2 regions of the Herbaspirillum sp. Her4 genome follow, and region 2 is predicted to be linked to the other one. Evidence: predicted binding sites of a transcription regulator. Region 2 holds the regulator's gene; the other holds the start of a gene.
What was found. Region 2 encodes LexA, which represses DNA repair genes until DNA is damaged. Its sites were predicted from a motif close to ACTGTATNNNNATACAGT; they were not measured.
Positions count from the first base shown of each region.

Region 1: a site for LexA is predicted at 1,755-1,772, ahead of ACWFUC_RS11380 (VRR-NUC domain-containing protein). Genes of this name have one in related genera too.

Region 1 is NZ_CM176330.1:2,498,575-2,502,522, forward strand. It holds gene ACWFUC_RS11370 (EamA family transporter) at 1-67, shown strand, start outside; gene ACWFUC_RS11375 (lyase family protein) at 97-1,614, opposite strand; gene ACWFUC_RS11380 (VRR-NUC domain-containing protein) at 1,799-3,451, shown strand; gene ACWFUC_RS11385 (ATP-dependent DNA helicase) at 3,448-3,948, shown strand, end outside.
Region 2 is NZ_CM176330.1:3,447,196-3,451,143, reverse strand. It holds gene ACWFUC_RS15660 (replicative DNA helicase) at 1-16, opposite strand, end outside; gene rplI (50S ribosomal protein L9) at 221-673, opposite strand; gene rpsR (30S ribosomal protein S18) at 700-984, opposite strand; gene priB (primosomal replication protein N) at 1,040-1,339, opposite strand; gene rpsF (30S ribosomal protein S6) at 1,363-1,728, opposite strand; gene lexA (transcriptional repressor LexA) at 2,056-2,712, shown strand; gene ACWFUC_RS15630 (tetratricopeptide repeat protein) at 2,915-3,948, shown strand, end outside.

The DNA of each region.
Region 1 (3,948 bases), 950 kb from region 2:
CACGCCCGCCAAGCTGATCGGGGCCGCGCTCATTGCTGCGGGATTGCTGGTGATTTCCCGCGGCTAGGCCAAGCTGCACGGCCCGCCCGGCACGACTTACTTCACCCCCGCCGAGACGGCCATCCGGTCAAAATCCGCATCCAGCTTCTGCAGCGATCCTGCAATGCGCTGCTGCCGGGCCTTGATCCACGCATCCTGCTGCGCCACGCGCGCAGTGGCCTCGCGCAGCATGCGGTCCATCTCGGCGGGTTGCGGACCGCCCACGGTGGCCCGATTGCGCACGATCGCCACCGGATCGAGGGTGCTGCGGAACTCCTGTTCCGACATCGGCAGGGCCTGCGGGAATTCCGAATTCAGCACCGCTTCGTGATAGATGCGCTGCGCCTGGTCATAAGGAAACTCCAGCGGCCGGATGTTGTTGGCCTTGGCATACTCCACCACTTCCGAAGCGAAGTGATGACCCACGCGGAAGGGCAGCTTGTACTTGCGCATGAGCACGTCGGCCAGTTCCTGGGACGCGGTCCAGTCGCTGTTGAGTTCTTCCAGCGCGCGTTTCGGATCGATCACCAGCGCGCCCAGGATGCTTTCCCAGTTCTTCAGGACCTTGACCGTATTGAGCACCATCTCCTTGTTGGGCTTCACCTCCTTGGCATCGCTCATGCCGGGCGGGATGTTGTGCGCCACGATGGCCACGCCCATGCCCTCGGCAATCACCATCGAGGCATCGCGCCGGGTGCTGTTGAGCAGGCCCGGATTGCGCTTCTGCGGCATGGCCGACGACACGTAAGTATTGGCCCCTCCCTCCTGCAACAGGATCCACGGACGCGGCTGCGCATATTGCGTCATCACGTCCTGGATGAAGGCGCCGGCATGCAGGGCAATGGAAGAGACCACCGCGCCCGCTTCCACCGGACCATCCACCGCCGACAGCTGCGCAGCGTCATAGGCGTTGTCGACGATGGCGCCAAAGCCCAGGTAGTCGGCCATGCGCTGGCGGTTCAGTGGCCAGCTGGTGCCGTTGAGGACAGTGGTGCCCATGGCCGAGCGGTCCAGCCGCCCATAGGCTTCGCGCAGGCGCTGGGCATCGCGGTCCAGTGCGGCGGCAAAGCCCAGCAGGTAGTGGCCGTAGCTGTTGGGCTGCGCCGCCACTCCGTTGGTGTAGTTGGGCACGATGGTGTCGCGCTGGCTGGCGGCCAGTCTGACCAGCGCCGCCGTGGTGGCGTTGAGCTGGTTGGCCAGCGTCAGCAGGTCTTCGCGCAGGATGGCCGCACGCAGCGTGGCCAGCATGTCCTGGCTGGAACGGCCGGCGTGCAGCAGCGTGATCTGCGGACCGGCCGCCTGGATCAGCAGCGGCTCGAAGGTGATCACCAGCTTCGGACGCTTGGCACCCGGCAGCTCGCCATCGGCCAGCACCTTGCGGATGCCCTTGACGACCAGCGGGGTCATCGACTTGTCCAGCAAGCCTTCGTCGGTGTTGATCACGGCCGTGGCCTTGTTGATTTCGCCGAGCCAGAAGAATTCATCATGGCGCGGCGTCTGCTGCGCGTGCAAGGGCGCGGCGCAAGCCAGCAGGGCAGCGGACAGCGCGAAGGCGAGGGTGGAAAGCTTGGGCAAGGCGGTCTCCTGGAAGTGTTGATTGGTCTGTGCAGGGCGACTATCTTAGCGGGCAGTCGCGATTCAGGTTGAAGGTGAACAGAGCCTGATATTTCAGGTATCTCGTCTCCAAAGTGTAGTTATTGGCATCTACGCGATATACTGTGCATCCATACAGTTCCTTTCTTGCCTGCTTTTCGCCGCAATGTCCGCCGTCCCCGATCACCGTTTTTACTACCTGAGCAATTTCCAGCAGGCGCTGGATTGGCTGGGGCAGCGCTATGCCGACCTGCTGCAGGACGAGGAGCGCGCTTTCCTGCTGCGTTTCCCGGCCTTGCCGCTGGCTGCGCGGGCGCTGTTCGTGCGCATGATGATGCGCAAGGGCGAGCACTTCCGCGCCAGTCGTCTGGCTTATCCGGAGATCGGCTGCCCGCTGCAGGCGTCCCGCGATCTGCCGCCGGAGTGGGTGGAGCAGGATGCGCCGCTGTCGCTGGCCCAGGTCTTCGCGCTGGCGACCAAGCCGGAGCTGCTGCGCTGGTTCAGCGTGCGCGGTGCGCTCAAGACGGCGCGCAAGGACAGCTTGCTGGCGGCACTGGAAAGCGATCCCCTTCATGCCGCGCCGCGCTGCCTGTCGCAATGGACTGCGCCGGGGCAGGGCGGGGAAGCGGTCCTGCGCATGCGGGTTGGCGGCCTGTGTGAACGTTTGCGTTTGATGTTCTTCGGCAACCTGCGCCAGGACTGGAGCGAATTCGTGCTGGCCGATCTGGGTACGCTGCGCTATGAACAGATCGCCCTTTCTGCCGAGGCGCGCGGTTTTCGCAGCCGCACCGACATTGATCTTTACCTGCAACTCCAGGCCTGCAAGCAGCGCTTCGAGGCCGGTGACAAGGTCGCTGCCGTGCTCGACGCGCTACCCGCGGAGCGCTTCGACAATCCCTGGCTGGAGAGCCGCCGTGAACGCCTGCTGTTCCAGCTCGGCCAGCATTGCGAGAAGGCCGGCGACTGGCCACAGGCACAGCAGATCTACGCTGCCTGCCGTTATCCCGGTGCACGGGCACGCGCCATCCGCGTGCTGGAAAAACTGGGCCGCTTCGGTCCCGCACAAGCCCTGCTGACGATCGCCCGGCAATCGCCCGAGAGCGAGGCGGAACGCCAGCAACTGCTGCGCATCGCGCCGCGCCTGGCGCGCCAGCTGGGTTTGCCGCCGGCGCTGCGGCCGCGCCCCGCCGTGGTCGATCAGATCGAGCTCGTGTTGCCGGCCGAGGGCGGCCGCGTCGAGCGGTCGGTGCAGTTGCATTTGCAGCGGGCTGATGCGCCGGTGTTCTATGTCGAAAACGCGCTGGCCAATGCCCTGTTCGGCTTGCTGTGCTGGGAAGCGCTGTTCGCGCCCATTCCCGGCGCCTTCTTCCATCCCTTCCAGCGCGAGCCGGCCGATCTCTTGAGCGCCGATTTCGCGGCGCGTCGGCGCGATGTGCTGGCGCGCTGCCTGCGCCGTTTCGATGACGGCAGCTACCGTGCGCATCTCCTTGCCACCCATGAGAGCAAGCACGGCCTGCAATCGCCCTTCGTCGCCTGGGGCTGGGTCACGCGCGAGCTGCTGCTGATGGCGCTGGACTGTATCCCCGCTGCACATCTGAAGCTGTGGTGCCTGCGCATCCTTGACGACATTCGAGAGAACCGCAACGGCTTCCCCGACCTGATCCAGTTCTGGCCGCAGCAAGGGCGCTATCGCATGGTCGAAGTCAAAGGCCCGGGCGACCGCCTGCAGGACAACCAGCGCCGCTGGCTGGACTACTGTGCGCAACACGCCATGCCGGTGGCGGTGTGCTACCTGCAATGGGAACAGGCGGCAGCATGAACGAGGCGCTCTCGGCCGGCGCTGCGCAAGAGCAGTCCGCACCGCGCTACACCGTCTCGGTTCGTGCACTGTGCGAATTCACCGCCAAGCAGGGCGATCTCGATCTGCGCTTCACGCCCACACCCACCGCCCAGGAAGGCATCGCCGGTCACGCCATCGTGACGCAGCGGCGCGGGGAGGGCTACCTGAGCGAAGTGACGCTCTCGGCCGATCATGGCGCGCTGCATGTGCGCGGACGCGCCGATGGGTATGACCCCGCGCGCCAGCTGCTGGAAGAAGTGAAGACTTATCGCGGCCAGCTCTCCAGCCTGCCCGACAATCATCGCCACCTGCACTGGGCGCAACTGCGGGTCTATGGCCACCTGATGTGCGAGCGGGAAGGGCTGGCGCGCATCCATCTGGCGCTGGTGTATTTCGACATCGGCAGCCAGCAGGAAACGGTACTGGAAGAAACCCGCAGCCGCGAGGAACTGGCCACGCTCTTTGCGGCGCAATGC
Region 2 (3,948 bases):
CTTTCATGGCGCGCATTATAACCTGCTGATGTGAAGCCGTAGGTCCGGCCGAACGTTTTTGCACGACCAGATGCTTCATGCGAACGAATGCAATATGAAGCCATTGACAAGCCGCGCCATGACGATGGCCAGTGGCGGCGTGTCTTGGTACAACTGACAATAAAAAAGCCAGGCGAACCCGGCTTTTCTATTGCAAAACGAATTGCAGCAAACAGGCGTATTACGCTTGCTCGCCCTTGACTGCGATGGTGACATCGACCACCACGTCGGTGTGCAGAGCCACCGACACGGGGTGTTCGCCAACGGTCTTCAGCGGGCCGTTGGGCAGGCGCACTTGCGACTTCTCGACAGCAAAACCCTTCTTGCCCAGGGCTTCAGCGATGTCGAAGTTGGTCACGGAACCGAACAGACGGCCGTCAACGCCGGCCTTCTGCGACACTTCCACGGTAGCGCCGGCCAGCTTTTCGCCTTGGGCTTGGGCAGCGGCCAGCTTCTCGGCGGCAGCCTTTTCCAGATCAGCGCGCTTGGCTTCGAATTCAGCGATGGCTGCATCGGTAGCACGGCGGGCCTTGCGTTGGGGGATCAGGAAGTTGCGTGCGAAACCGTCCTTGACGCGCACGACATCACCCAGACCGCCGAGATTCACGATTTTTTCCAACAGAATGACTTGCATGTTTTTCTCCTATTTCTCGACGCTGATTAGGCGTTGTGCAGATCGGTGTACGGCAGCAGGGCCAGGTAACGCGCGCGCTTGATGGCGGTGTCAACTTGACGCTGGTAGTGGGCCTTGGTACCGGTCAGGCGTGCCGGCATGATCTTGCCGTTTTCCTGGACGAAGTCCTTCAGGGTGTCCACGTCCTTGTAATCGACCTGTTCAACGCCAGCGGCGGTGAAACGGCAGAATTTCTTGCGCTTGAACAGCGGGTTTTGCTGTTGGCGCTTGTTTTTCAGCTTGCTTTTATCGAACTTTTTACCGAATGCCATGGTTGGCTCCTGTATCTAAAAATTGGGTAAGGTCTGTTTGGCTACCTTGCGCCGCTCAATCCGGCGCGACCGGGCCAAAATCAACGATATGAAACACGACGCTCTTGCTGTTGCGATTCCTGCGGGCCAAAAAGCCGGTGAACCGGAAGACTTCACCCAGTGCCGCCCTGTTGAGCGCACCGGAGATTTCCCCCGCTGCCAGCGCCGCGATCTCGAATTCGACCTGACGCTTCATGCCAGCCTCCGTCTGCTCCGACTGATGCTGCAACCTGGCAGTGACAATCGGGATACCGGCCGGCGTATAACGCAATACATCACGTTCGGCCAGGCTGGCGATGACTTGAAGCTGGTTCACTCTCCGCTATGGTGTCGCAGCGCTTAAGCTGCCGGAGCTTCGGTACGGCTCTTGGCCGCGTCTTCCTTCTGCACTGCCTTCAGGATGGGCGAAGGACCGGTTTCGGCCTTCTTCATCTTGACGGTCAGGTGGCGCAGGACGGCGTCGTTGAACTTGAAGCCGGTTTCGATTTCAGCCAGCGTTTCGCTGTCGACTTCGATGTTCAGGCAGACGTAGTGAGCCTTGGCCAGCTTCTGGATCTGGTAAGCCAGTTGGCGACGGCCCCAATCTTCGACACGGTGGACCTTGCCGCCGCGGGTGGTGACGATGCCCTTGTAACGCTCGATCATCGCCGGCACTTGCTCGCTTTGGTCCGGGTGGACGATAAATACGATTTCATAATGACGCATGTAGACTCCTTATGGACTTATTGAAGACGCCCACCCCGGCGTCAAGACGGGTGTGGGAAGAGGAAAACCCGAGATCATACTAGGTTTCCGTCCTGACAGCAATGCCAGCGTCACGCCACTGCGGCCGCGGGGCCACAACGCGGGCCCTGCACATCGCCGCCAGCGGCTCAAAACCAGATTCTTCAGTTGCAGCGCGCTCTATATAAATGAGAAAGCTTGCCTTTTCCGCCCCGGAATATGCATGTTGCCGTTGACACAAGGATTGCACCTGTATAAAAATACAGACTGTTCATCCAGACAGCCTTCCCTCCGAGAAAGGCCACCCTCATGCTCAAACTGACTGCGCGCCAGGAACAGATCCTGAACCTGATCAAGAACGCCATCGAGAACACCGGCTTCCCTCCCACGCGTGCAGAGATCGCTGCCGAGTTGGGCTTCCGTTCCGCCAACGCCGCCGAAGAGCATCTGCAGGCCCTGGCCCGCAAGGGCGCCATCGAGATTTCCCCCGGCACCTCGCGCGGCATCCGCCTGCGCGAATCAGGTACCACAGGCATCAGTACTGCACGCCAGATGGCCCTGCCCCATCCCGCCCTGATGCAGCTGAGCCTGCCGCTGATCGGGCGCGTCGCAGCGGGCTCCCCCATCCTGGCCCAGGAACACGTGGAAAAGACTTACCAGGTCGACCCGGCCATGTTCCCGGCCAAGCCCGACTACCTGCTCAAGGTGCGCGGCATGTCCATGCGCGACGCCGGCATCCTGGACGGCGACCTGCTGGCCGTGCGGCGCGCCGACCAGGCGCGCAATGGCCAGATCGTGGTGGCCCGCCTGGCTGACGAGGTCACGGTCAAGCGCTACCAGAAGAGCGGCAGCGTCATCACCCTCTTCCCCGAGAATCCGGAATTCGAGCCCATCATCGTCAAGCCGGAAGACGACCAGTTCGCACTCGAAGGACTGGCCGTGGGATTGCTGCGCAGCTGGAACTGAATTCAGGCCGGCGCGCAGGCCCGACCGCAGGAAAGACGCTGCCAGCGGCGACTGATCGCTTGTTTATGCATGAACCTCCGCTTAAAACGGAGGTTTTTTGCTTTCTATTTAGCTCTTCACCTGTGACCGGTTACGCATATCATCCTTGATGGACAGCTATGCCCGGCGCAATGGATGCGCCCAACCAAGAGGACCCTTTTCGATGTCGACGCGCAAGAGCAGCAACAAGCACGGCAAACATATTCCGGCCCCGGCGGCCGCCAAGTCCAACCTGCAGGATCTGCTGGACGTTCGCAAATGTCTGGACCTGCTCGACAATCGCAAGACCGAGGAAGCCAAGACGATCTGTACAGCCGTACTGGCCCGCGCCCCCAATCTGGTGTTTGCCAACCACGCGCGCGGACTGATCGCCATGCAGGAAGGCCAGTTCGCCCAAGCCGAGCAATACCTGCGCAAGGCCATCGAGGCCGATCCGAACAACGCCGAATACCTGAGCAACCTGGCCGGCACGGTGCTGAGTCAGGATCGCATCGACGAGTCCATCGCCATCTACGAGCGCGCCATCGCCATCGACAAGGAGAACCGGGCGGCACGCATCGGCCTGGCCAATGCCCTGCACGAAAAGAATGATCCGGAAGCCTCGATCAAATATTTCGAGGATGCGGCCCGACGCGAACCGAATGCGCCGGGCCCGCTGTCGCACCTGGGCCGCGCCCTGATCGACGCACGGCGCTTTGACGAGGCGGTCGCCACGATTCTGAAGTCGCTCGAATACCAGATCAATTTCGCTCCCTCCCACACCGCCCTGGGCGAAGCCTTTCATGCCATGGAGATGTACAAGGAGGCCGTAGAGTCCCACAAGACCGCCATCCTGCTCGATCCCCAGGACACCTACGCCCACAACAAGATCGCCGATAGTTATCTGAAAATCAACAAAATCGAAGAAGCTCACGAACACCTGCTGCGCGTCATCGAGATCGCGCCCAAGGATCCGAATGGCTACGTCAAGCTCGGTTCAAGCTACTTCAACACGGGCGACCGCTTCGACGATGCCATGCGCATGTTCAAGCAGGCCCTGGCGCTGGACCCCAAGCACGCCCTCACCTACAACAACATCGGCGCGATCCAGCACGATCATGGCGATTATGACGATGCGCTCGGCAATTTCCGCACGGCATTGGCGCTGCGGCCGAATTACCCGACCGCCAAGCACAACCTGGCACTGACCCTGTTGCT